DNA from 3 places in the Pseudomonas sp. AP3_22 TE3818 genome. Region 3 is predicted to be linked to each of the others. Evidence: predicted binding sites of a transcription regulator. Region 3 holds the regulator's gene; each other region holds the start of a gene.
What was found. The regulator FliA, encoded in region 3, starts transcription of late flagellar genes. The targets are predictions, from matches to a motif close to CTAAAGTTTNNNNNNNNNNNGCCGNTAA.
Positions count from the first base shown of each region.

Region 1: a site for FliA is predicted at 4,509-4,536, ahead of AB7M25_RS06090 (flagellar protein MotY). Genes of this name have one in related genera too.
Region 2: a site for FliA is predicted at 5,025-5,052, ahead of flgM (flagellar biosynthesis anti-sigma factor FlgM). Genes of this name have one in related genera too.

Region 1 covers NZ_JBRJHL010000001.1:1,277,334-1,286,933, forward strand. Annotated here, with positions in the region: gene AB7M25_RS06055 (molybdopterin oxidoreductase family protein) at 1-41, shown strand, start outside; gene grxD (Grx4 family monothiol glutaredoxin) at 139-480, shown strand; gene bfr (bacterioferritin) at 732-1,208, opposite strand; gene AB7M25_RS06070 (bacterioferritin-associated ferredoxin) at 1,409-1,627, opposite strand; gene AB7M25_RS06075 (peroxiredoxin) at 1,939-2,541, shown strand; gene rnt (ribonuclease T) at 2,722-3,399, opposite strand; gene pyrC (dihydroorotase) at 3,396-4,442, opposite strand; gene AB7M25_RS06090 (flagellar protein MotY) at 4,602-5,507, shown strand; gene AB7M25_RS06095 (argininosuccinate synthase) at 5,637-6,854, shown strand; gene AB7M25_RS06100 (hypothetical protein) at 7,004-7,714, opposite strand; gene AB7M25_RS06105 (response regulator transcription factor) at 8,187-8,813, shown strand; gene AB7M25_RS06110 (PA3496 family putative envelope integrity protein) at 8,894-9,073, opposite strand; gene nth (endonuclease III) at 9,180-9,600, opposite strand, start outside.
Region 2 covers NZ_JBRJHL010000001.1:1,600,993-1,610,592, reverse strand. Annotated here, with positions in the region: gene flgE (flagellar hook protein FlgE) at 1-282, opposite strand, end outside; gene flgD (flagellar hook assembly protein FlgD) at 314-1,036, opposite strand; gene flgC (flagellar basal body rod protein FlgC) at 1,052-1,495, opposite strand; gene flgB (flagellar basal body rod protein FlgB) at 1,499-1,906, opposite strand; gene cheR (protein-glutamate O-methyltransferase CheR) at 2,274-3,101, opposite strand; gene AB7M25_RS07495 (chemotaxis protein CheV) at 3,147-4,079, opposite strand; gene flgA (flagellar basal body P-ring formation chaperone FlgA) at 4,163-4,921, shown strand; gene flgM (flagellar biosynthesis anti-sigma factor FlgM) at 5,091-5,417, shown strand; gene AB7M25_RS07480 (flagella synthesis protein FlgN) at 5,466-5,933, shown strand; gene AB7M25_RS07475 (flagellar brake protein) at 6,026-6,772, shown strand; gene AB7M25_RS07470 (MFS transporter) at 6,837-8,225, opposite strand; gene AB7M25_RS07465 (glutamine synthetase family protein) at 8,296-9,540, opposite strand.
Region 3 covers NZ_JBRJHL010000001.1:4,870,832-4,880,431, reverse strand. Annotated here, with positions in the region: gene flhA (flagellar biosynthesis protein FlhA) at 1-371, shown strand, start outside; gene flhF (flagellar biosynthesis protein FlhF) at 383-1,711, shown strand; gene fleN (flagellar synthesis regulator FleN) at 1,828-2,658, shown strand; gene fliA (RNA polymerase sigma factor FliA) at 2,655-3,395, shown strand; gene AB7M25_RS22250 (chemotaxis response regulator CheY) at 3,563-3,934, shown strand; gene AB7M25_RS22245 (protein phosphatase CheZ) at 3,956-4,744, shown strand; gene AB7M25_RS22240 (chemotaxis protein CheA) at 4,784-7,054, shown strand; gene AB7M25_RS22235 (protein-glutamate methylesterase/protein-glutamine glutaminase) at 7,103-8,233, shown strand; gene AB7M25_RS22230 (flagellar motor protein) at 8,233-8,973, shown strand; gene motD (flagellar motor protein MotD) at 8,986-9,600, shown strand, end outside.

The DNA.
Region 1 (9,600 bases), 3.6 Mb from region 3:
CCGCGCTCAACGGCGTGCCAGTGACCGTGGCGGCGGCTTGAATCTGTCTGACGGAGAGACCGAGCAGGGCGCTCGGCTTTCCGTTACAATGCGCCACCGTGCCGACCCATGAGTCGGAAAGTTCAGCCGAGGTGCTCCATGGATATCATCGAAACGATTAAAGAGCAGATTGCCAACAACACCATTCTGCTTTACATGAAAGGCTCGCCAAATGCCCCGCAGTGCGGCTTCTCCGCGAAAGCTGCACAGGCCGTGATGGCGTGTGGTGAAAAGTTTGCGTACGTGGACATCCTGCAGAACCCGGAAATCCGCGCCAACCTGCCAAAATACGCCAACTGGCCAACCTTCCCGCAACTGTGGGTTGCCGGTGAGCTGGTCGGCGGTAGCGACATCATGACTGAAATGGCCGCTGACGGTTCGCTGCAGAGCCTGATCAAGGACGCCGCCGCCAAGGCCGCTGCTCCAAAGACCGAAGCCTGATTCGCTTTCTGTAGGAGCGAGCTCGCTCGCGATGGACTAAAGAACGCCGCGGGGAACCAGATTTCCCGCGTTATCGCTGACCACCATCGTCGGAACGCCGCCCGGAGCAAGCTCGCTCCTACAGAGACAACAGGTATTAAAAAGCCCCGCCACTCGAAAGAGGGCGGGGCTTTTCATTGCGTCTGTAGGAGCTGCCGCCGGCTGCGATCTTTTGATCCTGGAAAATCAAAAGATCGCAGCATCTGCAGCTCCTACTCGTCTTCGCCCATCTGCGATTGCAGGTAGTTTTCGAGACCGATCTTGTCGATCAGGCCCAGCTGGGTTTCCAGCCAGTCGATATGTTCTTCTTCGGATTCGAGGATATCTTCAAGCAGCTCACGGCTGCCGAAGTCGCCAACTTTTTCGCAATGCGCGATAGCCACTTTCAGGTCGGCATGGCCGGTTTTCTCAATACGCAGGTCACACTCCAGCATTTCCTTGGTGTGCTCGCCGATGTGCAGCTTGCCCAGGTCCTGGACGTTCGGCAGGCCTTCAAGGAACAGGATCCGCTTGATCAGCTTGTCTGCGTGCTTCATTTCGTCGATGGATTCGTGGTACTCGTGCTTGCCGAGCTTGTTCAGGCCCCAATCTTCGTACATGCGCGCATGCAGGAAGTATTGATTGATCGCGACCAGCTCATTGGCAAGGATCTTGTTGAGATGCTGGATGACTGTAACGTCGCCTTTCATGATGGGGTCCTGCCCTTTATTAGCTGTCAATAGAGCAGAGAGTTTGAGCCGCGTATTTAATAGTGTCAAACCTAAGTTATTGAAACTTAAATGAAAATTAATCGGAATAAGAATGTTTGTGTTCCGCGTCTAGATCATAACTAGTTGATTTTGAGACATAAAAAAACCGGACATATGTCCGGTTCTTTGAAATTCGATAGTTAAGCCGCTGTAAATTCTGCTGGATAGGGAATTGCAGCCTGGGCCGTTTGCAGTTTGGTCAGGGTCTCGCGGACCACTTCCTTGGCAAGACAGGCACATTTTCCGCATTGGCTGGCCACACCGGTAGCCGCACGGACTTCCTTGTAGCTGCAGCATCCTTCATAGATCGCATCGCGGATTTGACCGTCGGTGACGCCAGTGCAGAGGCAGACATACATAAGGAAGGACCGTCGCTGATTGTGACTCAATTGCGATGGATCTTAATGTTAACGAGAATGATTGTCAAAGTGGTTTCAGGGTACTTTTCGTCATAAGCGAGGGTGGCTGACGAACGGTCTATACGGCAAACCGGTGATACAAAACCGTCGGGGATTTCATCGTACCGGGAAAAAACAGCTAAGCCAGCTCAAATACGCGGTGTATGATGACCGGTCTTTTGCGACCGGGGTTCGTGTCACAGGGCTGTCGCCTCCGGGTGGCAGGCTGATGCGAACCCTGTTTCTCACGCTATTACACCAGGAGATATCCAATGAGCGTACTCGTAGGCAAACAAGCCCCTGACTTCACCGTACCGGCCGTACTCGGCAATGGCGAGATCGTAGACAGCTTCACCCTGTCTTCGGCGATCAAAGGCAAATACGGCCTGGTGTTCTTCTACCCGCTGGACTTCACCTTCGTTTGCCCGTCCGAGCTGATCGCTCTGGACAACCGCATGTCCGAGTTCAAGGCACGCAACGTTGAAGTGGTCGCTGTATCGATCGACTCGCACTTCACCCACAACGCCTGGCGCAACACCCCGGTCAACAACGGCGGCATCGGCGAAGTTCGCTACACCATGGCTGCCGACATCAAGCAGGAAATCATGAAAGCCTACGACGTTCAGTCCGCTGACGGCGTGGCGTTCCGTGGCGCGTTCCTGATCGACGACAAAGGCGTTGTCCGTTCGCAGATCATCAACGACCTGCCGCTGGGCCGTAACATGGAAGAGCTGCTGCGTCTGGTCGATGCTCTGCAATTCCACGAAGAGCACGGCGAAGTCTGCCCTGCCAACTGGAAGAAAGGCGACAAAGGCATGAACGCTTCGCCAGAAGGCGTTGCGGCATACCTGACCGAGCACGCTGCCGCTCTGTAAGGCGCACGCTGCAGGTAAAAAAAACCGGCCATCGAGGCCGGTTTTTTTATGCGCGGAATAACGCCGGGACTGTGTAGGAGCGAGCTTGCTCGCGATGACCTCAAGAACACCGCTGGGTGTCAGGTTCCCCGCGTTATCGTTAACGACCATCGCGAGCAGGCTCGCTCCTACACAAAGCCATCAATCGTTGAAATCTTCCCAGCCACCCATCTGTTTCCAGCGATTGACGATGCCGCAGAACAGCTCTGCCGTCTTCTCGGTGTCATAGCGCGCCGAGTGGGCCTCACGACCGTCGAAGTCGATGTCCGCTGCCTGACACGCCTTGGCCAGCACGGTCTGGCCGTAGGCCAGGCCAGCGAGCGTCGCGGTATCGAAACTGGAGAACGGATGGAACGGATTGCGCTTCATGTCCAGGCGCGCAACCGCCGCGTTCAGGAAGCCAAGGTCGAAGCTGCTGTTATGCCCGACCAGGATCGCCCGTTTGCAACCGTTGGCCTTGAGGGCCTTGCGCACGCCGCGGAAGATATCGTTCAGAGCAGACTCTTCACTCACGGCCATGCGCAGCGGGTGATCGAGCTTGATCCCGGTGAATTCCAGGGCCGCCGCTTCGATGTTCGCGCCTTCGAATGGCTCGACCCGGAAAAAGTAGGTGTGATCCGGGTAGACAAAACCCTTTTCATCCATGGCGATGGTGGTCGCGGCGATTTCCAGCAGGGCATCGGTGGCCGAGTTGAAGCCACCGGTTTCTACGTCGACGACAACCGGCAGGTAACCACGAAACCTGGCAGCCATTGGATGACGGGAACCGCCACCGCCGCCATTGCCTTCCAGTTCGTCGTCGAAATGGTCTTCACTCACGCGTGTTCCTCCAGCAGGCGCCAGCGCAGTTTTTCACCGGCGCGCAGCGGGATAACGGTCAGCTCGCCAAACGGCAGGCTGGCAGGGGCGGTCCATTCTTCGCGGACCAGGGTGATGCGATCGGTGTTGGCCGGCAGGCCATAGAAACGCGGGCCGTTGAGGCTGGCGAAGGCTTCGAGCTTGTCCAGCGCATTGCGCTGTTCGAACGCTTCGGCGTACATCTCGATCGCCGCATAAGCGGTGTAGCAGCCGGCGCAACCACAAGCGGCTTCCTTGGCGTGCTGGGCGTGGGGGGCCGAGTCGGTGCCGAGGAAGAATTTTTCGCTGCCGCTGGTGGCGGCGTCGAGCAGGGCTTCCTGGTGCGTATTGCGCTTGAGGATCGGCAGGCAGTAGAAATGCGGCCGAATCCCGCCCACCAGCATGTGGTTGCGGTTGTACAGCAGGTGATGCGCGGTGATGGTTGCGCCCACGTTGGCCGAAGCCGAGTTGACGAACTGCACGGCGTCAGCGGTGGTGATGTGTTCGAACACCACCTTGAGCGTCGGGAAACGCTCGACCACACGACGCATGTGCTCGTCGATGAAGATTTTTTCGCGGTCGAACACGTCGACATCGCCACGGGTGACTTCACCGTGGATCAGCAACGGCATCCCGACTTCGGCCATGGCCTCGAGTGCAGGAAAAATCTTGTCGATGCTGGTAACACCAGAGTCCGAGTTGGTGGTCGCGCCGGCCGGGTACAGCTTGGCGGCGTGCACGAATCCGCTGGCCTTGGCCTCGCGGATTTCTTCAGGCTGGGTGCGGTCGGTCAGGTACAGGACCATCAGCGGTTCGAACGGGCTGCCGGCCGGGCGGGCAGCGAGAATCCGCTGGCGATAGCCGTCGGCTTCGGCCGCGTTGCGCACCGGTGGAACCAGGTTGGGCATGATGATGGCGCGGCCAAAGGTGCGCGCGACATCCGCGACGGTATTGGTCAACACGGCACCATCGCGAAGATGAATGTGCCAGTCGTCGGGACGCAGCAGGGTCAGGCGGTCGGACATGAGGGGATTCCAGGCGGGTCAAACTCAAGGGAATGCTACCGGAAAAGACTCTTGCAGGCACTCGCTATCAAGTTTTGCCGCCAGCTTCCGATATCCAACAGGTATGCCGTAAACATGTGTGTGTCGGTCTTTTTGTTGTAGAAGCCAGTGGAGCCTCCCGTGCGCCAGCGTTATTTAGCCTTGCTCAGTGTGTTTGCCAGCCTTCCCGCGATGGCGCTCACTTTTCAGACCCGCCTGGAGAGCATTGAGTGGACGGTCGAAGGCGACAAATTCGAATGCCGCCTGGCGCAGCCGATTACCGACTTCGGTTCGGGTGAGTTCGTGCGCAAGGCCGGTGAGCAGGCAACGTTTCGTCTGAAAGCCTATAACCCGATGATGGGCGGAGGTTCGGCGACCTTGCTGGCCGCTGCCGCACCGTGGCAACCGGGGCGTGACGATATCAACCTGGGCACGGTGAGAATCGGCAGCGGCAACGTGTTGTTCAACAGTTCACAGCTGCAGGCCGGACGCCTGATCAGCGGACTGATGGACGGTCGCAGCCCGGTGGTTCGCCATTCCTCGGGGGATGGCCGGGTGTCGGAAGTGCGCTTGCTGCCGGTCAGGTTCACCCAGGCGTTTGCCGATTATCAAGGCTGCGTGGCCAAACTGTTGCCGCAGAACTTCGAGCAGGTGAAACAATCCCAAATCGGCTTCCCTGGCGGCGGAATCGAGCTCGACAGTGCCGCGAAAGCCAAGCTGCAGGTCATGCTGGAGTACATGAAGGCTGATCCGACGGTCAATCACATCGAGCTTGACGGTCACTCCGACAACAGCGGCAACCGCCTGACCAATCGCGACCTGTCGCGGCGCCGGGCCCTGGCAGTGATGGAGTTCTTCAAGGTCAACGGCATCCAGGAGTCGCAAATCACCCTGCGTTTCCATGGCGAACGTTATCCGCTGGCGCCCAATACCAACAACGCCAACCGTGCGAAGAACCGTCGGGTAGCGGTACGCCTGGAGCGGGGAGCGCCCGCGGAACAAGTCGCCCCGCAAGCGACGAAAGCGGCCAATTCGGCAACTTCCTGACTCTTTGGTCATCGTCGCGCTCTCGACAGATTCTGTCGCTTGGTCGTCATAAGCTGTCGCGCCTCTGTAAATTATCCTGCATGAGCGGTAGACTTCACGGCTTTCCGTAGAACCCCGTGGAGTGATGGCATGGCGGACGTAAACAAGGTCGTTCTGGCGTATTCCGGCGGCCTGGACACTTCGGTGATCCTCAAGTGGCTGCAGGATACTTATAACTGTGAAGTGGTGACCTTCACCGCTGACCTGGGTCAGGGCGAAGAGGTCGAACCTGCACGCGCCAAGGCTCAGGCCATGGGCGTCAAAGAGATCTATATCGACGACTTGCGCGAAGAGTTCGTGCGCGATTTCGTTTTCCCGATGTTCCGCGCCAACACCGTTTATGAAGGCGAGTACCTGCTGGGTACTTCCATCGCTCGTCCGCTGATCGCCAAGCGCCTGATCGAAATCGCCAACGAAACCGGCGCCGACGCCATTTCCCATGGCGCCACCGGCAAGGGCAACGACCAGGTTCGTTTCGAATTGGGCGCGTACGCCTTGAAGCCTGGCGTGAAAGTGATTGCCCCCTGGCGTGAGTGGGACCTGCTGTCCCGTGAGAAGCTGATGGACTACGCCGCGAAGCACGCGATCCCGATCGAGCGTCACGGCAAGAAGAAATCCCCGTACTCCATGGATGCCAACCTGCTGCACATCTCCTATGAAGGCGGCGTGCTGGAAGACACCTGGACCGAGCACGAAGAAGACATGTGGCGCTGGACCGTTTCCCCGGAAAACGCTCCGGACAAGCCGCAGTACCTGGAGCTGACCTACCGCAACGGCGACATCGTCGCGCTGGATGGCGTCGAAATGACGCCGGCCACCGTGCTGGCGACCCTGAACCGTATCGGTGGCGAGCACGGTATCGGCCGTCTCGACATCGTCGAGAACCGCTATGTGGGCATGAAGTCCCGTGGCTGCTACGAAACCCCTGGCGGCACCATCATGCTGCGTGCCCACCGTGCGATCGAATCGATCACCCTGGACCGCGAAGTGGCTCACCTCAAGGACGAGTTGATGCCCAAGTACGCCAGCCTGATCTACACCGGCTACTGGTGGAGCCCTGAGCGTCTGATGCTGCAACAGATGATCGATGCGTCCCAGGTCAACGTGAACGGCGTTGTGCGCCTGAAACTGTACAAGGGCAATGTGATTGTCACTGGTCGCAAGTCCGACGACTCGCTGTTCGACGCCAACATCGCGACCTTCGAAGAAGATGGCGGCGCCTACAACCAGGCGGATGCTGCGGGCTTCATCAAGCTCAACGCCCTGCGCATGCGCATTGCGGCGAACAAAGGCCGGAAGCTGTTCTGAGACCTTTGAACTCGTGATGGAAGCCTGGCCTCGTCCTCGACGAGGTCAGGCACCTGAAAACGGGGTGTGATGCCAGTTACTGCGTTGTCGGGTGCATTCGTTGTCGCTGACGGTTTTCTGTCTTTCTCCTTCCAATGGGCTGTCCTGTTCTACGCGTTGTTGTTTGCCGGTTGTCCGGCTTGATCAATGACCGTCAACCGGTGCGAGACCGGATCGTAGGCAATGTAGAAGGCGGAGCAGTGCTTCGTGGTCTGCCTGGAATGTTTGAGCGCACTGGCCTTCAGTAAGGTCTCTGAAATGGCACAAGTGACAAACAGAATCACGTACGCCATCTTTTCCCGCGGCTTCTTGATTTTTTCCAGCAGCGTTTCAAATTCGACCTCCTGGCTCATCCAGCGTGTATCAACGATGCACAGGTCTTTTACAAATTCCGGCAACTGAAGTTGATGCTGAACGAAGACGGTGCTGTGCAGGCCGATCTCCGTTGGCGGGTCCTGTGCACCGCAGGGCGACCGAGCTGACGGCTGGCCGTTCGTTGACGTTTCCATAGCGGGATTCGCTGACGACTTCCCGGACGCTTTTTTTTCCGACCGCCCAGCATCTTCCATCGCCTTCATGAAATGTTTTCCCTTTTCAAAGTCGGAAGGCGCATACAGTGATCGGTAGTTGAAGTTGAGTGTCGCGAAAAAAAGCAAAAGTAAATAAAACGGAAAGCTGATTAGAAACCAGACATAGAGTTCTCTTTCCTCTTGGTCAAGGAAGGGGAGGGAAACGGCAGCCGAAGTTTCAGAGAGTGCTGCGAATATCGCAATGATTGTCATTGGGTTGGTGATTAGCTTTCTGTCATGTTCTGTGCTCATGTTGGGTTCTCATTTCCTGAATGGTTTTTAAGGTTTGTTTGATGTAGTGATTTTAGAGTTTTGGAAGGTTGCTGGTAATGTTTTAATCATTGCTCAAAAAATATAATTTGCTGTAAGAGTAATTGGATGCCTGGTGTGTGATATTTCTGGTGTGAATGTTAAGTGCGAAAATATCAGTTACGTTTTAGCGCAGAAGTAGATACTTGTGTTTGTCAGGGCACGGCCGTTCACGCTGGCTTTTGGAAAATTCTGGTCGTAAATCGATAGAGCCGATTGCTGAAAACAGCGCCACCATGACGCTGATACAGTTTTCAACTCATTCCGTTCGAGGGATTTTTGTAGGAGAAATCCGTGTTGTTTGTAGGGTATGTCTCTTGGTGTGGGTGGTTGGAAGGGGCGACATGCCATGGGTGAAACGACTAGGCTATTGTGCGGGCTCTAAAAATTCGAACAGCGAAAATTGGACTTGCCCATGAATAAAGTGCTGATCGTGGATGATCACCCCGTCATTCGTCTTGCGGTACGTATGCTAATGGAACGTCATGGCTACGAAGTTATTGCAGAAACCGATAATGGTGTGGATGCACTGCAACTAGCCCGTGAACTTACGCCGGATATTGTCATTCTGGATATCGGGATTCCGAAGCTGGACGGGTTGGAAGTCATCGCACGTTTGTCTTCGACTTCAATGCCGATGAAAGTGCTGATCCTGACTTCCCAGGCACCGGGGCATTTTTCCATGCGTTGCATGCAATCCGGTGCGGCCGGTTATGTCTGCAAACAACAAGACCTGACGGAGTTGCTCAGTGCAATAAAGGCCGTGTTGTCAGGCTACAGTTACTTTCCCAATCAAGCCTTGCATACCGTACGTTGCAGTTTGGGGAACGCCAGTGAGGCCGACATGGTTGATCGGTTGTCGGGGCGGGAAATGATGGTCCTGCAGCAATTGGCCAGAGGGAAGACCAATAAGGAAATTGCCGATGGAATGTTTCTCAGCAATAAAACAGTCAGTACTTACAAGACCCGCCTGTTGCTCAAACTCAATGCAAGGTCCTTGGTCGATTTGATCGAACTGGCACAACGCAATGGCTTGGTGTGATGGCGTAACTGCGCGACAAGGGGCGTTTACCGGAGTATGGCACTTAAAAAAAAGCCTCCGTTTCGGGAGGCTTTCAGGTGTCATAAGTCAAAATCGTAGTCGGCCAATTGCTTTTGCAGTCGGCGCTCCTCCAGCAGATTGTCGATGGTGCGGCGTTTGCTCAGATTAGTTTTCGCTACTTCAACCACCGGCTCGGCGTCATCGGTTTCGGCGGTGGTGAAGTCGTCTTCTACGTCCAATTGCTCTTTGCCAGTACTCATTTAGTTGCTCCAGGCTAAGAAGGCCTTTGGCGCTCCTTATATCGACAATCTCCCGGCGGGTAAAAAAGATTTTTTCAATCGACAATTCAATAATCCCAATAGCGCCTCAATCGTCGGAGGTTTTGTGCTTGTATTCGCACAAGTCCTCGATCCGGCAGCTTCCGCATCGGGGCTTGCGGGCGAGGCAGACATAGCGGCCGTGAAGGATCAGCCAGTGATGGGAGTCGAGCAGATACTCCCTGGGCACGAATTTCATCAGTTTTTTCTCGACGTCCACCACATTTTTGCCGGGCGCAATGCCGGTGCGGTTACTGACCCTGAAAATATGCGTGTCGACAGCCATGGTCAGCTGACGGAATGCCGTATTGAGTACCACATTGGCGGTTTTGCGGCCGACGCCGGGCAGCGCTTCCAGCTCTTCGCGGGTTTGCGGCACTTCACCGGCATGACGCTCGACCAGCAACCGGCAGGTTTCGATCACGTTTTTCGCTTTGCTGTTGTACAGGCCGATGGTCTTGATGTACTCC
Region 2 (9,600 bases), 3.3 Mb from region 3:
GTTGTTCAGAACGAAAAAGCCGTTGCCCTGGATACCCATGTCGAGGACGTTGCCGGTGTTGCTCACGTCACCCTGGGTGAACTGCTGGGAAACGTTGGCCAGGCGTACGCCGTTGCCGATGGTCTTGCTGCCGGTGCCCAGGCGGGTCGCCGAGTACACATCTTCGAATTCTGCACGGGACGATTTGAAACCGGTGGTCGCGACGTTGGCGATGTTGTTGCCGGTCACGTCCAGTTGTTTGTTGGATGCAAAGAGACCGCTAAGACCGATGTTGAAAGACATGTTTCACTCCTTTGTGCCGGGTTAGTCGGCTTTACATACCAATGGTTTGTACTTTGGACAGGGCAACACTGCCCAGCCCGGCCAGATTGAGCATCAACTCACCGCCGGTCTGGCTGATGGTCACGCTGTTGACGGTCGCGGGCAGGTTGGTGATCAACGCGACGGACTTGCCATCGATCTCGGTCGTGGCGCCGAAGGTGTAGGTGCCGGCAGGTACCGTCTCACCCGCATCGTTCTTGCCGTCCCAGATGAAGCTGGCGTTGCCGGCCTTCTGCGAACCGAGGTCGATGGTGCGCACGGTCTTGCCGGTTGAGTCGGTGATCTTCAGGGTGGCGGACGCCACCGAAGACGGCACCACCACCGTGCCGCTCAGGCTCTTGGTGGTATCGACCACGGCCTTGTCGCCCGGCGCGATGACCGAACGGCCTACCAGCGACGACGCCTGCAAGGCCTGGGACGAGTTGTAGTTGCTGGCCAGGCCGCTCACGGTGTCGTTGAGCGCGGTGATGCCTTCCAGGCTGCTGAACTGCGCCAGCTGGGCCACGAACGCACCGTTGTCCTGAGGCTCCAGCGGGTTCTGGTTTTTCAGCTGGGTTACCAGCAACTGCAGGAACGCATCCTTGCCCAGGGCCTTGTTGCCCGAGGCGCTGCCGGCTGCCGAGGCGAGGCCGTCAGTCGTGGTGTTGGTCTTGATCGAAGAGTTGGCCAGGATGTCGTTGAGGCTCAAACCACTGGTGGAATCGGTAACACTCATCTGAGTCGCCCCTTATCACTGACCGAGGGTCAGGACTTTCTGCATCATGGTTTTGGCGGTGTTCATCATTTCGGCGTTGGTCTGGAACGAACGGCTCGCGGAAATCATGTCGGCCATTTCTTCAACCACGTTGACGTTCGGGTAGTAGACGTAACCCTTGGCATCGGCGGCCGGATGGTTCGGCTCGTAGCGCGCCTCGAGATTGCTCTGGTCTTCGACTACACCCAGCACCTGCACACCTTGGCCGGCGGCGTCCTGGCTCTGGAACAGCGAATCGCTGCCGCCGCTCTGGCCACCCTGGAACATGGTGGCGAACACCGGGTGACGCGCGCGATAGGTCTGGTCGATGCTCGACGAGACGGTCTCGGCGTTGGCGATGTTCGAAGCGACGGTGTTCAACCGCGTGGTCTGCGCACTCATGCCGCTACCGGCAATGTTGAAAACACTGGATAGAGACATGGCTTACTCTCCGCGCAGGGCTGATACCAGCCCTTTGAATTTGCTGTTGAGCAGGGTGAAGCTGGCCTGGAAGCCGATCGCGTTTTCCGCGTAGTTCGACTGTTCCAGCTGAGCGTCCACGGTGTTCTGGTCGATCGACGGTTGCATCGGCGTGCGATACAGCAACGACTCGTCGCCATTGCCCATGCCTTCAGCTTCGATATGCCGGCTGTTGGTCATGTTCAAGGCGAAGGTGCCGCTTTTGGTTTTCTCGTTCTGCTCGGCGAGCACTTTCGAGAAGTCCAGGTCCCGAGCCTTGTAGTTCGGGGTATCGGCGTTGGCGATGTTATTGGCCAGGACTTCGGCACGCTGGGCGCGGAAGCCCAGGGCTTGTTCGTGGATACCGAGCGCTTTATCGAAGCTGATGCTCATGTCGGGAAACCTTCGGGTGACCTGATTTTTCGTAGGATCGACATAGCAAGCCCCATGCCAATTCAAAAAACCCCGGAAACCGGGGCTTTGCCGGACATGGCAACGCGGCAATGCCAGAAAAGCGGCAACGGTTTTCCGCCGCCTGCCGCTTTTCTGCCGCTTGGCACCACTCTTGAGAACACCACCTCCCCCTGTAGGAGCTGGCTTGCCAGCGAAAGCGGTGTGTCAGCAAATTAAACGTCGGCTGACTCGACGCCATCGCTGGCAAGCCAGCTCCTACAAGGAGATTGAGACAACCGTGAGAAATCACCAGGCATAAAAAAACAGGAGCCCCTGAGGACTCCCGTTTTTTGACAATGCCAACCGTTCATTTCGCCTGGTAAATGATCCCCGGGCTGCACTGGACCATCTGGTAATGATCCGGCAAACCGTTCAACGCTTCGGAAGCACCGAGGAACAGGTACCCCCCCGGCTTCAACGTGCTGTGGATGCGCAACAGGATGTCCTTCTTCACCTCGGCGGAGAAGTAGATCAGCACGTTGCGGCAGAACACGATGTCGAACTTGCCGAGGCTCGCGTAACTGTCCAGCAGGTTGAACGAACGGAACTCCACCCGGCTCTTGATCGGCGCCTTGATCGCCCAGCGTCCCGGCCCTTTCGGGTCGAAATAACGCTGCAGACGCTCGGGCGACAGACCGCGGCCGATGGCCAGGCTGTCGTACTCGCCGGTCTTGCAGTTGTTCAGCATGGTGCCGGACAGGTCGGTGGCAACGATCTGTACGCCCATCCTCAACTGACCCATGTTGACCCGTTCGAACTCGTCGATGGACATCGACAGCGAATACGGTTCCTGGCCCGACGAGCACGCTGCCGACCAGATACGCAGGCGCTGGCCGGGGCTGGCCTTGATCGCTTCGGGCAGGACCTTGTTCTTCAAGACTTCAAACGGGTAGGTGTCACGAAACCACAGGGTTTCGTTGGTGGTCATGGCATCCACCACCTGTTCACGCAAACCGCTGCGCGGCTGGGTCTGCATGCGCTGAACCAGCTCCCCCAAAGACTTGATGCCTTGCTGTTCCATCAGTTTGTTGAGACGGCTGGAGACCAGGTATTGCTTGTTTTCACCGAGCAAAATGCCACAGGCTTTTTCCAGGAATACCCGGAACTGTTCGAAATCCAAATTACCCGTAGACAATGATGCCGCCTCTTAAATCGTGTTGACTGCCAGGGGCGCAGGCCCCTAGCTGATATCTGCTGCTTTGATCCGGTCGACTACCCGGGATGCCAGGTCATCAGGACGGAACTTGGCCAGGAAGTCATCGGCACCGACCTTCTTGACCATCGCCTGATTGAATACCCCCGACAACGAAGTATGCAGGATGATATGAAGCTTTTGCATGCGCGGGTCGTTGCGGATTTCCGCCGTCAGGGTGTACCCGTCCATCTCCGGCATCTCGATGTCGGAGATCATCATCAGGAACTCTTCTTCCGGCTTCTTGCCCTCGTCGACCAGTTTGCGCAGGTAATCCAGCGCTTGCCGACCATCGTTCAACGCCACCACTTCGACGCCGACCGTTTGCAGGCAACGCGTGACCTGCTTGCGCGCCACCGAGGAGTCGTCGACCGTCAGCACGCGCAACGAAAGCGCCTTGTGCTGGGTTTCGACATCCACCACGCCGACGGAAATCGCTTCCGGCGTCGGTGCCACTTCCGCGAGTACCTTCTCGACATCGATGATTTCGACCAACTGATTGTCGACCCGCGTCACCGCCGTCAGGTAGTGATCGCGCCCGGTGCCCTTGGGTGGCGGATGGATCTCCTCCCAGTTCATGTTGACGATGCGCTCCACCGAGCGCACCAGGAAACCCTGGGTCTTGGTGTTGTACTCCGTGATGATCACGAACGGATTGTTCTTGTCCTTCAACGCACCGGAGCCGGTCGCCATCGCCAGATCAAGGATCGGAATGGTCGCCCCCCGGATGTTCGCCACGCCGCACACGACAGGACTGGACTTGGGCATCAGCGTCAATTGGGGGCATTGCAGCACCTCCCGAACCTTGAATACGTTGATCCCGTACAGCTGCTGACCGTCGAGACGGAACAACAACAGCTCAAGGCGATTCTGCCCCACCAGTTGCGTGCGCTGGTTTACCGAATCCATTACACCAGCCATGCCCAGACTCCTACACCAACGCCAAGTGTTGTTGCGACGCGCCTTCATCACTAAACGGCACGGCGCTTGCTTTTTTAATCGTTATGAACACAGAACCGACATTTTTCCGACGCCTGACCACACCCTATCGCAAATTGCTCGGCGTGCTGGCGGCTGTTTGCCTGTTCAACGCTGGCAGCCCTGCCCTTGCTGACGCGGTTACCTTGCCTGACATGCTTATCGGCGTCACTCAGGGCTTTCTTGAATTCACCGTAGAAGACTATCTGGCAACCAGTCAAACGGAAGGTCGCTACGAGATCCAGGTCAACCCGCTCGACCCGCGCATGCACATGCCCATGTGCGACAAGGAGTTGACAGCAACGCTCGAGAGTCCCAAGCCGCTGGGACGGGTCACGGTCAAGGTCCGCTGCGAGGGCGCCGCCCCCTGGACTGTCTTCGTACCCGCTCAAGTCCGCCTGTTTCGCGAGGTAGTGACCACCGCCCGGCCACTGCGTCGCGCCGCCATTGTCGAGCCTGGGGATGTGGTGCTGCGAGAGCGCGATATCAGTCTGATCAGCCAGGGCTACCTGACGTCCCTCGACCAGGCGATCGGGCAGCGATTGACCCGACCAATGGTCACCGACCAGGTGATTACCCTGGTGCATATCGAACAGGCCGAGGTGATCCGCAAGGGCGATCAGGTGGTGATTACCGCCCGCAGCGGTACGCTCAGCGTGCGCATGCCCGGCGAAGCGCTGTCGAACGGCAGCCTGAGCGAACAGATCCGGGTGAAAAACCTCAACTCCCAACGAGTCATCAAGGCGCAGGTCATGGCGCCGGGGCAGGTGGAAGTGTCCATGTAAGGCGCTCTGTTCATCGGAATGTGGCGCTCGCCGCGGCGGTTCCCTAGACTGTGCTCCATGCAGGGCAAGCGCTGACGCGCGCGAGGTTCATTGATAAATGAGCCTAAAGTTTTCCAGGGAATGGCCGAAACCATGGCAAGCGTCCAAATTCCCAGAGGTTTTTTTTATCATGGTCATCGATTTCAGCCGTTTGAACAGCTCCTCGTCCCTTACGGGCAGTACACGTACCAGCGCCAGCAAGGAAAGCGCCGAAGCCGGCAAAACCGCGCCGCTGGAATCCGCGGCCGAACAGGCCGGTACCGTCAACAGCGGGGAATCGGTACATATCAGCAATGAGGCTCAACAGTTGCAGAAGGTCACTGACACGCTGCGCGATCAGCCTGCCGTCGACAAAGCCCGCGTGGCCGAGTTGAAAGCAGCGATTGCCGATGGCAGCTATAAAGTCGACAGCAACCGTGTAGCCAGCAAACTGCTCAACTTCGAAGCCCAGCGCTAGGCCACCGCCGGCGCCAGGCTTTTGGACGCTTAAAACCCAAGGCCAGCCATGCACGACACTCAGCTACTGCAACTGATCACCGACGACTTTGCTCCAGCGCAACACCTGCTGGAATTGCTGCAGACCGAATCCCTCGCCCTGCATGGCCGTGACATGCCATTGCTCGAGGGCATCCTGGCGCAGAAACAGGCATTGGTCGTCTTGCTCGAACAGCATGGCCGCAAGCGCAGTGAAATTCTCGCCAGCCTCAACCTGCCGACCAACCGCGGCGGGCTGGAGCAACTGGCCAGCCAGTCGAGCATCGGCGACCAGTTGCTGGCGCAAAGTGACGTTTTGAGCGATCTCCTGGTCCAGTGCCAGGCCAGCAATGCCAGCAACGGTCAATCAATCCTCACTCAGCAGGCCGCTACGGCCACCCAGCTGAGAATTCTCAACGGTGGTGAAACCCCGGCGCTCTACGATGCCAGTGGAACATTCTCCAAGCTTGCTAAGCCGCGCCCCCTCAGTCAGGCTTAGGCCGCTTGATGTGCCGCTCTATCCAAGACGCGAAAGATGCTGGCAGAATGCTGGCCAGTCGTAGTCAAATTTTGTCTGGAGATTGATTAACCGTGTCCAATGCCTTATCCGTGGATGATGCTCCGCAGCCACCCAAGGTGCTCTCCACGCCCTTGGAAATCTCCAGCAATCTGCGCCAGCTGCTCGAAAGCCATGACCCGCTGATCATCACATTCCACGAGCGCAGCCAGCGCTTCCAGAGCTATCTGGTGGACCTGGACCGTGACAGCAACATGATCGCCCTGGACGAAATGATCCCTCGCGATGGCGAGCGCTACCTGATGGCGGGCGAACCCTTCAGGGTCGAAGGCTTCCACGAAGGTGTGCGCATTGCCTGGGAAAGCAACGGCCAATTGAACATCGACGAATCCGGTGGCAGCCGCTGCTATCGCGGCGCCCTGCCCGATGAAGTGGTGTACCACCAGCGCCGCAATGCGTTCCGCGCGGCATTGAAGCTGGCACAACTGGTCAACGTCAATCTCGACGGCGAAAAGCTCAAGGCCCCCATCAGCGGCAAGCTGCTGGATATTTCCGCTACCGGCTGCAAACTGCGTTTCGACGGCGACATCACAGGCAGCCTGCAACTGGGTCAGGTGTACGACCGCTTCAGCGCCGACCTGCCCTTTGGCAAGATGACGGCTCCGGTCGAGTTGCGTTATCTGCACTTCGAAGAAAAGATCTCCACCACCTTCGCCGGCGTTCGCTTCCACAACATGAGCGGACTGGTGCAGCGTCAGGTCGAACGTTTCGTCTACCAGTTGCAGCGTGAAGCGCGCCGCTTCGACAAAGACGACATCTGATGGAGCCTCCACAAAAAACGGGCAGTCCCTTGCGGTGACTGCCCGTTTTTTTTGTGCCCCGGCCTTAAGGCCTGGCCTCGCTGAAGTTAGGGTCCCGCCCGGTATCAGGGTCTTGAGGCGGTTGATCGGTTTCAGTTTCGCTGACAGCTTCAGGTTCTAACTCAGGCTCGGGCTCTGGCCCGGTACTCACCGGAGTGTGCATCTGCTCCTGCACCACCTGCTCATCCACACGCGGGTCGAGGCAGGCCACCAGTGGCGAACTCGTCATATTGTCCGGCATGGCCACGTGATGCAGCGGTGCGTCGTCGACCTGATGCAGGTTGGTCACCGCTTTCGGGCGAATTCGCCACACCAGCACCAACGCAAAGAAACTGAAGAACGCATAGAGCATCTGGCTGCCAAACAGCTTCATCAGCACACCTGCCACCAGCGGTCCGATACTCGCACCCACGCCATAGGTCACCAGCAACATTGCCGTCAGGGACACCCGGCGATCGCCTTCGACGTGGTCATTGGAGAACGCCACCGCCAACGGATACAGGCAGAACTGCACCAGCGAGCAGAGGAACCCGGCGATGAACAAGACCTCCAGCGGCACCTGCGGCATGATTGCCAGCGGCAGTGCTGCCAGCGCCAGGCTGAACGCGAAACTGCGGATCAGCACGGCCCGGTCGTAGCGGTCGGACAGCCAGCCCAACGGCCACTGCACCAGCAGACCGGCAAAAATGCAGCACCCCATGAACAGACCGACCTGCTCCGTGGACAACCCTTGCTGTGAGGCATACAGCGGCGCCAGACCGTAGAAGGAACCGACAATCAGGCCCGCTCCGAGCACCGTACTCAATGATTGTGGGACACGCTTGATAAAGAACCGTGGCTCCATCGGTGCAGGATGCAAGGGTGCAGGGTGAATCCGCCGGGTCAGGGCCACAGGCACCAGGCACAGGGCAAAACACAGGGCGACCAGCATCAGCAGTTCCAGTCCCAGCGCCGGGTGCATGACCAGAATCAGCTGCCCCAGCACCAGGCCCAGGTACGAAGCGATCATGTAACCGCTGAACACCATGCCGCGCTGATTGGCATCGGCCTGCTCATTGAGCCAGCTCTCGATCACCATGTACTGGCACATCATGCCCAGACCCACTATGACCCGCAGGAACAGCCAGGCCGGCAACCAATCGACCAGGCCATGGCCGAGCACCGCCGCGCCGACGATCCCGGCACAGGCCGAGTAGGCCCGGATATGCCCGACCCGGGCAATCAAGCGGTGACCGATCTTGCCCCCCAGCACCAGGCCGAAATAGTTGGCGGCCATCAACGCACCGACCCACAGGCTGTCGACATGGTCGGCCGCCAGGCGCAGGCCCAGGTAAGTGCTCAACAGGCCCGAGCCGATCAACATCATCAGCGAGGCGAAATACAGTGCTCGAAAGGATTTCCAGATTTGGCGCATCGGCGTTCCGAGCGGCTCCTTGCAGTGAGAATCGGCTATCGCTAAACGATAGCCGGATGTCGACAGATCGTCAGGCCTGGGCGGCTAAAACACGTCGTTCCCAGGGCGTAATTTCATCATGGAAACTGGTCAGCTCCAGGCTCTTCGAAGCGATGTAGCCTTCGATGAATTCCGTGCCGAACAGTTCCTTGGCCAACTGGCTACGTTTGAGACGCTCAAGTGCCGCATGCAAGGTACACGGCAACGAAAGATTGTCCGGCACTTCGAATTCACCCTGGATCGGGGCGCTCGGCTCCAATGCGTTCTCGATGCCATGCAACCCTGCCGCCAGGCTTGCGGCAATCGCCAGATACGGGTTGGCATCGGCCCCGGGCAAGCGGTTCTCGACCCGACGGGCCACCGGCAAACTGGCCGGGATGCGCAGGCCGGCCGCCCGGTTGTCGTGGGACCAGCAGGCATTGTTCGGTGAGGCGTAAGGATGGCACAAGCGCTGATAGGAGTTCACGTTCGGCGCAAACAACGCGGTGAAGTCGGCCATGCACACTTGCTGACCGGCAATGAAATGACGGAAGGTGGCCGTCTCCTGCCCCGCCTCGTCACTGAACACGTTACGCCCCGAATCGATCTCGACCACGCTCTGGTGAATATGCATCGAACTGCCCGGTGTATGCGCCAACGGCTTGGCCATGCAGACTACGCTCAGGCCATGCTTGAGAGCCACTTCCTTGAGCAGGTGCTTGAACAGGAACGTCTGGTCGGCCAGCAGCAATGGATCGCCATGCAGCAGGTTGATCTCGAACTGACTGACGCCCATCTCGTGCATGAAGGTATCGCGAGGCAATCCCAGCGCCGCCATGCACGCGTAGACTTCGTTGAAGAACGGCCGCAAGCCGTTGTTGGAACTGACGCTGAACGCCGAATGACCGTCCTCGCGGCGACCGTCCTGGCCCACCGGTGGCTGGAACGGCTGAGTCGGGTCGGTGTTAGGCGCAAAAACGAAGAACTCAAGCTCGGTCGCCACCACGGGCGCCAGGCCGCGGGCCGCGTAACGGGCAATCACCGCCTTCAGCTGGCCACGGGTCGACAGGTTGGAACTGGTGGTAGTGCCCAGTTCGTTCGCGTCGCAAATGGCGAAAGCACGCGGCGGGTTGCTCCAGGGCAAGCGGTGGATTTGTGCAGGGTCCGGAATCAGCGCCAGGTCGCCATCATCGCTGCCGTAAAACCGCGCCGGCGGGTATCCGCCCATGATGCATTGCAGCAGCACACCCCGCGCCAGCTGCAACCGTCGACCGTCGAGAAAACCCTCGGAGGTCATCACTTTGCCCCGTGGAACGCCATTCAAATCCGGCGTGACACATTCAACTTCATCAATGCC
Region 3 (9,600 bases):
TGCGGGTTGGCGTCTCCCGTGCAATCGTCCAAAGCATTGTAGGGACTGAGTCGGAGCTGCCAGTCATCACGCTGGAGCCAAGGTTGGAACAGATATTGCTCAATAGTCTGCAAAAGGCAGGACAAGGCTCGGAAGAGGGCGTTCTGCTGGAGCCAAGCATGGCTGAGAAGCTGCAACGCTCGTTGATCGACGCGGCGCAGCGTCAGGAGATGCAGGGTCAGCCGGTGATTCTGCTGGTGGCCGGTCCGGTTCGCGCGATGCTCTCGCGATTCGGCCGGCTCGCAGTCCCGGGTTTGCACGTGTTGGCTTACCAGGAAATCCCTGACAACAAGCAAGTGACCATCGTTGCGACAGTAGGGCCCAACGGCTGAGGTAGTGGTTTATGCAAGTTAAGCGTTTTTTCGCCGCCGATATGCGTCAGGCCATGAAGCTGGTTCGCGATGAGCTGGGCGCTGATGCAGCCATTATCGGCAACCGCCGGATTGCCGGGGGCGTCGAGCTGACGGCTGCGCTGGATTACAAGTTGTCGGCGCTGGCGCCGCGTGTTCCGAACATGGAGCTCGAAGACGAGCTGCGCAAGACTCAGTCGCGGATCGTCACCGCCCAGGCCGAATTGAGCCTGCGCAGCGATGGCGAGAGCGACAATGCGACCAACCGCCAGTTGTTCGCCGGCCTGCCGTTGACCGCCGCCGAGCCGCTGATCGAACCGACCTACGCCGAACCCCGTCGCCCCGCACCGGTTGCTGAGCCTGCGTCCAGTGGCGTGGACCCGCGTGCGTTCGACTCGATGCGCTTCGAGCTCAATAGCCTGCGCGAACTCATGGAAGTACAACTCGGGTCCCTGGCCTGGAACCAGCTGCAAGGCAGCCGTCCGGACCAGGCCAACCTCTGGCGTCGCCTGCAACGCATTGGCCTGTCCGGCCCGCTGTCGCGCGACCTGCTGGCACTGATAACCGAAATCCAGGAGCCTCGTCAGGCCTGGCGTATGTTGCTGGCGCACCTGGCGCGCATGATCGTTACCCCGGACGTCGAGCCGCTGGAAGAGGGCGGAGTCATCGCCATGGTCGGCCCTGCCGGCATGGGCAAGACCACGACCCTGGCCAAGCTGGCTGCCCGTTACGTGCTCAAGTACGGCGCGCAGAACATTGCGCTGGTGAGCATGGACAGCTTCCGCATCGGCGCCCAGGAACAACTCAAGACCCTGGGGCGCATTCTCAATGTGCCGGTGACCCACGTCGATCCGGGCCAGTCCCTGGTGCAGGCGCTGGATCCATTGCTGCGCAAGCGCGTGGTGCTGATCGATACCGCCGGCCTGCAGGCCAGCGACCCGGCCCTGCGCATGCAGCTCGAAAGCCTGGCCGGTCGTGGCATCCGCTCAAAAAATTATCTGGTCCTGGCAACCACCAGCCAGAAACAGGTTCTAACCGCCGCTTATCACAGTTACAAGCGTTGCGGGCTCGCCGGCTGCATCCTGACTAAACTGGATGAAACGGCAAGCCTGGGCGAGGTGTTGAGCCTGGCCATCAGTCATGAGCTGCCAGTGGCGTACCTGACCGATGGCCCGCGGATTCCGGATGATCTCCATCTGCCGCGCCGTCATCAGTTGGTCAGTCGCGCCGTCAGCGTGCAAATGCAGGAAGAACCCAGCGAAGAAGCCATGGCTGACATGTTCGCTGACATCTACCACAGCCCGACCAAGCAGGTCGGCTAAGGTAATAATGAATCGTTTTTGTACCTACATCGATGGTCTGCCATGCATTGTTCCGTTTGTGAACGCGCAGCCAGTAATGTGGCCTCCGTCTATGCAAGACAAGGTAAAGAAATAACATGGGCAGCATGCATCCCGTACAGGTGATCGCGGTGACCGGCGGCAAAGGTGGCGTCGGGAAAACTAACGTGTCAGTGAACTTGTCCCTGGCTTTGGCTGAGCTTGGCCGGCGCGTCATGCTGCTGGACGCCGACCTGGGACTGGCGAACGTCGACGTTCTGCTGGGGCTGACACCCAAACGTACCCTGGCCGACGTGATCGAGGGCCGCTGCGAACTGCGCGATGTACTGCTGCAGGGGCCAGGCGGCATCCGTATCGTTCCGGCCGCATCCGGCACACAGAGCATGGTGCATCTGAGTCCTGCGCAACACGCAGGCCTGATCCAGGCCTTCAGTGATATCGGCGACAACCTCGACGTATTGGTGATCGACACCGCTGCGGGCATTGGTGAGTCGGTCGTCAGCTTCGTTCGTGCAGCCCAGGAAGTGCTGCTGGTGGTGTGCGATGAGCCGACCTCGATTACCGATGCCTACGCCTTGATCAAGTTGCTCAATCGCGACTACGGCATGAACCGCTTCCGCGTCCTGGCCAACATGGCCCAGAGCCCGCAGGAAGGGCGCAACCTGTTCGCCAAGTTGACCAAGGTCACGGATCGCTTCCTCGACGTCGCCCTACAATACGTCGGCGCGGTGCCCTACGACGAAAGCGTGCGCAAGGCTGTGCAGAAGCAGCGCGCCGTCTACGAGGCCTTCCCGCGTTCCAAGTGCTCGCTGGCGTTCAAGGCCATTGCGCAGAAGGTCGATACCTGGCCGCTGCCTGCCAACCCGCGCGGGCACCTGGAGTTTTTCGTCGAGCGCCTCGTGCAGCAAACAGCAGGACCTGTGCTATGACAGCCAGCGGTTACAACCTCTACAAAAAATCGGCTCGTGATGCGCAGTACGAACTGATCGAGCGTTACGCGCCGCTGGTTAAACGCATTGCTTACCACTTGCTGGCGCGTTTGCCGGCCAGTGTCCAGGTCGAAGACCTGATCCAGGCCGGGATGATCGGCCTGCTTGAGGTATCGACCAAATATGACGCCAGCAAAGGCGCCAGTTTCGAGACGTACGCGGGCATTCGAATCCGCGGCGCCATGCTCGATGAAGTGCGCAAGGGGGACTGGGCGCCACGTTCGGTTCACCGCAATACGCGCATGGTCAGCGACGCCATTCGCTCGATTGAAGCGAAAACCGGCCGTGACGCTAAAGATCACGAAGTTGCGGCCGAACTCCAATTGAGTCTCGACGATTACTACGGAATTTTGAACGACACCCTGGGCAGCCGGTTATTCAGTTTCGACGATCTGTTGCAGGACGGCGAACACGAAGGGCTGCACGAGGATGGCGCGAGTGCTCATACCGAGCCGTCACGCGATCTGGAAGATGAACGCTTCCAGGCGGCGCTGGCGGATGCGATTGCCAATTTGCCGGAGCGTGAGCGACTGGTGTTGGCGCTGTACTACGACGAAGAGTTGAACCTCAAGGAAATCGGTGAGGTCCTGGGGGTCAGCGAATCGCGGGTCAGCCAGTTACACAGCCAGTGCGCGGCCCGCTTGCGGGGGCGTTTGGGGGAGTGGCGAGCGCGCTGAAGGCAGTGTGGGGGCACTGCGAAAGAGGCTGGTGTGGAATTGAACTGCGCCGGTCCCGATCTGTTGTGCTCCAGACAGTCATTGAGTGCTTTGCCGGATTGATTGAAATGGCGCGTCCAGGTGCTGGGCGCGTTTAAGACTGCTTGGAGGTCGAATTGGACAAGAACATGAAAATCCTCATCGTTGATGACTTCTCAACGATGCGGCGGATCATCAAGAACCTGCTGCGTGACCTTGGGTTCACCAACACCGTCGAGGCCGACGATGGCACTACCGCCATTCCGGTGCTCAACAGCGGAAGCATCGACTTTCTGGTAACGGACTGGAACATGCCGGGCATGACCGGTATCGATCTGCTGCGCCACGTGCGTGCCGATGAAAAGCTCAAGCACCTGCCGGTGCTGATGGTGACCGCTGAAGCCAAGCGTGAGCAGATCATCGAAGCGGCCCAGGCCGGCGTTAACGGCTATGTGGTCAAACCCTTCACGGCCCAGGCGTTGAAAGAAAAAATCGAGAAGATTTTCGAACGCATCGGTTGATGACTGCGCCACGGGGGAGCTATGGGCAATAACGAAACTTCATTGGGCGATTTTGAGTCGACCCTGAAAAAACACGCCGTCGAATTGGTCGAGAGCCTTGAAAAAGGCAAGTTCGGCGACGCGGTGCAATTGATCCATGAGCTCAACCAGACCCGTGACCGCGGCCTGTATCAGGAAGTGGGAAAGCTCACTCGCGAACTGCATAGCGCGATCGTCAATTTCCAGATTGACCCGCACATGCCGCAAGCCGAAGAAGTGTCGCAGATCACCGACGCCACTGAGCGTCTGGGTTATGTGGTCAAGCTGACCGAGGCCGCGGCCAACCGCACCATGGACCTGGTGGAGAGTGCCACGCCGCTGGTCAATAGCCTGGCGGATGAAGCCCAGGCCTTGAGCACGGACTGGGGGCGCTTCATGCGTCGCGAAGTCGGCGCTGAAGAGTTTCGTGAACTGGCCCGGCGGGTCGACGGCTTCCTGGTGCGCAGCGGCACGGACAATCGCGCGGTGTCGGGCAACCTCAACGACATCCTGCTCGCCCAGGATTACCAGGACCTCACGGGGCAAGTGATCAAGCGTGTGACCCAACTGGTCACCGAAGTTGAAAGCAACCTGCTCAAGCTCGTGCTGATGGCCAGTCAGGTGGACCGCTTTGCGGGCATCGAACATGACCGTGAAGCAATGCTTGCTGAAAAAGATCCACAAAAACATCTCTCTCAGGGTGAAGGTCCGCAGATTCATGCCGATAAAAGAGAAGACGTTGTGTCCGGTCAGGACGATGTGGACGATTTGCTATCCAGCCTAGGATTTTAGGTTTTTTGGGTTTTTAGACCTTTAGGAGCACCCCCCCTGATGAGCTTCGGCGCCGATGAAGAGATCCTTCAGGATTTCCTGGTTGAGGCCGGCGAGATTCTAGAGCAACTGTCCGAGCAACTGGTCGAGCTGGAAAGCCGTCCGGACGATGCGGATTTGCTCAATGCAATTTTTCGCGGTTTTCACACTGTAAAAGGGGGCGCCGGCTTCCTCCAGCTCAACGAGTTGGTGGAGTGCTGCCACATTGCCGAGAACGTGTTCGACATCCTGCGCAAGGGTGAGCGTCGCGTCGATTCGGAACTGATGGACGTGGTTCTCGAAGCGCTGGACGCGGTGAACAGCATGTTCAGCGAAGTCCGCGAGCGCAGCCCGATCACGGCAGCGACACCTGAGCTGCTGGCGGCGCTGGCCCGTCTGGCCGAGCCGCAATCGGCTGACGAAGGGGTTGCTGCGCCTGTTGCCGCCGTGGTTGAAGCGCCGGTGGCCGAAGCCGATTCAGGCGATATTACCGATAACGAATTCGAGCAATTGCTGGACTCGCTCAATGCTGTCAAGGCACAGGCCGAGGCGCCGGCGGTTGCCCACGCACCTGCAAGAGACACACCTGCCAGCGATGCGGCTGCCAGCGACGAAATCACCGATGCCGAGTTCGAGTCGTTGCTCGATCAGTTGCACGGTAAAGGCCAGTTTGCCGTCGATGCGATTGCGCAGGCTCCGGCTGCGCCAGAAGCACCGAAAGCGCCGGGCGACAGTTCCGATATTACTGACGACGAATTTGAAGCACTGCTCGACCAGTTGCATGGCAAGGGCAACTTTGCTGTCGAGGCCCTGGAGTCGGCCATTGCGTCGGTGCCTGCACCCGCGGCCCCAAGCGCGGCGGCGGCTGGCAGCGATCTGATTTCCGATCACGAGTTCGAAGCGCTGCTCGACGAATTGCACGGCAAGGGCAAGTTCAGCGAAGTTGGCACCGCGACAGCGGCCAACGGTTCGAACGCTGCGGTTGCGGCACCGGCAGCCAAGGCTGTGGCGCCCAAACCTGTGGCCAAGGCTCCCGAGCCAAAAGCCGAAGCTCCGGCAGCCGCCGCACCGGCTGCTGCCCGCGCCCCGGCCGCGCCACCGGCAGAAAAACCGACGAGCGAAGCCGAGACCACCGTACGCGTCGATACCGCGCGTCTGGACGAGATCATGAACATGGTCGGCGAGCTGGTGCTGGTGCGTAACCGCCTGGTCCGCCTGGGTCTCAACAGTGGCGACGAAGCCATGTCCAAGGCCGTGTCGAACCTCGACGTGGTCACCGCCGACCTGCAAACCGCGGTCATGAAGACCCGGATGCAACCGATCAAGAAAGTCTTCGGGCGCTTTCCGCGCCTGGTTCGCGACCTGGCTCGCCAGCTCAAGAAAGAGATCAACCTGGAACTCGTCGGCGAAGAAACCGACCTCGACAAGAACCTCGTCGAGGCTCTGGCCGACCCGCTGGTCCACTTGGTGCGCAACGCGGTCGACCACGGCATCGAGTCGCCGGAGGAGCGCGAAGCCTCGGGCAAGGCCCGTGGCGGCAAGGTGATCCTGGCGGCCGAACAGGAAGGAGATCACATCCTGCTGTCGATCTCCGATGACGGTAAAGGCATGGACCCGAATGTCCTGCGTTCCATCGCGGTCAAACGCGGCGTGATGGACAAGGACGCGGCCGATCGACTGAGCGACACCGAGTGCTACAACCTGATCTTCGCCCCGGGTTTCTCGACCAAGACCGAGATCTCCGACGTGTCGGGTCGCGGCGTGGGCATGGACGTGGTGAAAACCAAGATTTCCCAGCTCAACGGTTCGATCAACATCTACTCGGCCAAGGGCCAGGGTTCGAAGATCGTCATCAAGGTGCCGCTGACCCTGGCGATCATGCCGACGCTGATGGTCATGCTCGGCAACCAGGCGTTCGCGTTCCCGCTGGTGAACGTCAACGAGATCTTCCACCTCGACCTGTCGACCACCAACGTCGTGGACGGCCAGGAAGTGGTGATCGTGCGGGACAAGGCACTGCCATTGTTCTACCTCAAACGCTGGCTGGTCAGCTCCGCCGCTCACGAAGAGCAGCGCGAGGGCCATGTGGTGATCCTTTCGGTGGGCACGCAGCGGATCGGCTTTGTCGTCGATCAACTGGTGGGCCAGGAAGAAGTGGTCATCAAGCCATTGGGCAAAATGCTCCAGGGAACGCCGGGCATGTCCGGCGCCACCATCACCGGTGACGGCCGCATCGCGCTGATTCTCGATGTTCCGAGCATGCTCAAGCGTTACGCCACACGGCGTATTTGATTCTGGTGGAGCGGGGCGCCTGGCCTCGCTCCATCTAATGGAGTGTTTATGGCAGTCAAAGTCCTGGTGGTGGACGATTCGGGGTTTTTCCGCCGCCGCGTCTCGGAAATTCTTTCAGCGGATTCGAATATCCAGGTCGTCGGCACGGCGACCAACGGCAAAGAGGCGATCGATCAGGCGCTGGCCCTCAAGCCCGACGTGATCACCATGGATTACGAGATGCCGATGATGGACGGCATCACGGCCGTGCGGCACATCATGCAACGCTGCCCGACCCCGGTCCTGATGTTCTCCTCGCTGACCCATGAAGGCGCCCGGGTCACCCTCGATGCGCTGGATGCCGGTGCGGTGGACTTCCTGCCGAAGAATTTCGAAGACATCTCGCGCAACCCCGAGAAGGTCAAACAGTTGCTGTGCGAGAAGATTCTCAGCATCTCGCGCAGTAATCGTCGTGTCAGTCACTACAGCGCTCCGGCGCCTGTCGCTACGCCAGCACCGACGCCTGCGCCTTCCAGCGTGGGCAGTTTTACCAGCAGCGCACCCGCGCGTCCGGCACCGGCACCGATCCCGGTGCGTACGCATGCACCCGCTACGTCGTCGCCCGCGCCAAAACGCAAAAACTACAAACTGGTGGCCATTGGTACGTCCACCGGCGGCCCGGTCGCCCTGCAACGGGTCTTGACCCAGTTGCCGGCCAACTTCCCGGCCCCGATCGTGCTGGTTCAACACATGCCGGCCGCCTTCACCAAGGCCTTCGCCGAGCGCCTGGACAAGCTCTGCCGCATCCGCGTCAAGGAAGCCGAGGATGGCGACATCCTGCGTCCGGGCCTGGCGCTGCTGGCGCCGGGTGGCAAGCAGATGATGATCGACGGTCGCGGCGCGGTGAAAATCCTCCCGGGTGACGAGCGCCTCAATTACAAGCCGTGTGTGGACATCACCTTCGGTTCGGCAGCCAAGTCCTACGGTGACAAAGTTCTGGCGGTCGTCCTCACCGGCATGGGCGCCGATGGCCGTGAAGGCGCGCGCCTGCTCAAGCAGGGCGGCAGTTCTATCTGGGCACAGGACGAAGCCAGTTGCGTGATCTACGGCATGCCGATGGCCATCGTCAAAGCTGAACTCGCCGACGCGGTGTACAGCCTCGACGACATTGGCAAGCATCTGGTCGAGGCCTGTCTCTGATGGATGTTCTAAGCCTGATCGGCATCATCATGGCCTTTGTCGCCATCATCGGCGGCAACTACCTTGAAGGCGGTCACCTGGGCGCCCTGGCCAACGGCCCGGCAGCGTTGATCGTGCTCGGCGGCACCATCGGCGCGGCGCTGCTGCAATCACCGATGAGTGCCTTCAAGCGCGCCATGCAGATCCTCGCCTGGATCCTGTTCCCGCCTCGCGTCGACCTGGCCGGTGGCATCGATCGGGTGGTGAACTGGAGTCTGACCGCCCGCAAGGAAGGCTTGCTGGGTCTTGAAGGCATCGCCGACGCCGAGCCTGACAATTACGCCCGCAAAGGCCTGCAACTGCTGGTCGACGGCGCCGAGCCGGAAGCGATCCGCAGCATTCTGGAAGTGGATTTCTACACCCAGGAAAGCCGCGATATCGAAGCGGCCAAAGTGTTCGAAAGCATGGGCGGTTACGCGCCGACCATCGGCATCATCGGTGCGGTGATGGGCCTGATTCACGTCATGGGCAACCTGGGTGATCCGTCGCAACTGGGTAACGGCATTGCCGTGGCCTTCGTCGCCACCATCTACGGTGTGGCCAGTGCCAACCTGGTGCTGCTGCCGATTGCCGCCAAACTCAAAGCCATCGCGCTGCGCCAGTCGCGTTATCGCGAAATGTTGCTGGAAGGACTGCTGTCGATCGCCGAAGGTGAAAACCCTCGCTCCATCGAGTTGAAGCTTCAGGGCTTCATGGATTAAGGGAATAAGCTCATGGCTCGCCGTCGCCAGCATGAAGAACACGTCAACCACGAACGCTGGCTGGTGTCCTACGCGGACTTCATCACTTTGCTGTTCGCCTTTTTCGTGGTGATGTACTCCATCTCTTCGATCAACGAAGGCAAGTACAAGGTTATTTCCGAAGCCCTGATCGGGGTCTTTACCGATTCCGATCGCGCGCTCAAGCCGATCCCCATCGGTGACGAGCGGCCGAAGACCGTGACCCCGGCCAAGCCGCTGGTCAAGGACAGTGACCAGGTCGATGCCGGCGTCTCAGGCGCCAGCGATCCACTCAAAAGCATCGCCGACGACATCAGCGCGGCGTTCGGTGACCTGATCAGCTCCAACCAGATGACCGTGCGCGGCAACGAGCTGTGGGTCGAGATCGAGCTCAATTCCAGCCTGTTGTTCGGCAGTGGCGACGCGATGCCCAGCGACATCGCGTTCAGCATCATCGACAAGGTCGCGGCGATCCTGAAGCCGTTCGACAACCCGATTCATGTCGAAGGTTTCACCGACGATCAACCGATCCGCACCGCGCAGTACCCGACCAACTGGGAGCTGTCCTCGGCCCGCTCGGCCAGCATCGTGCGCATGCTGGCGATGCAG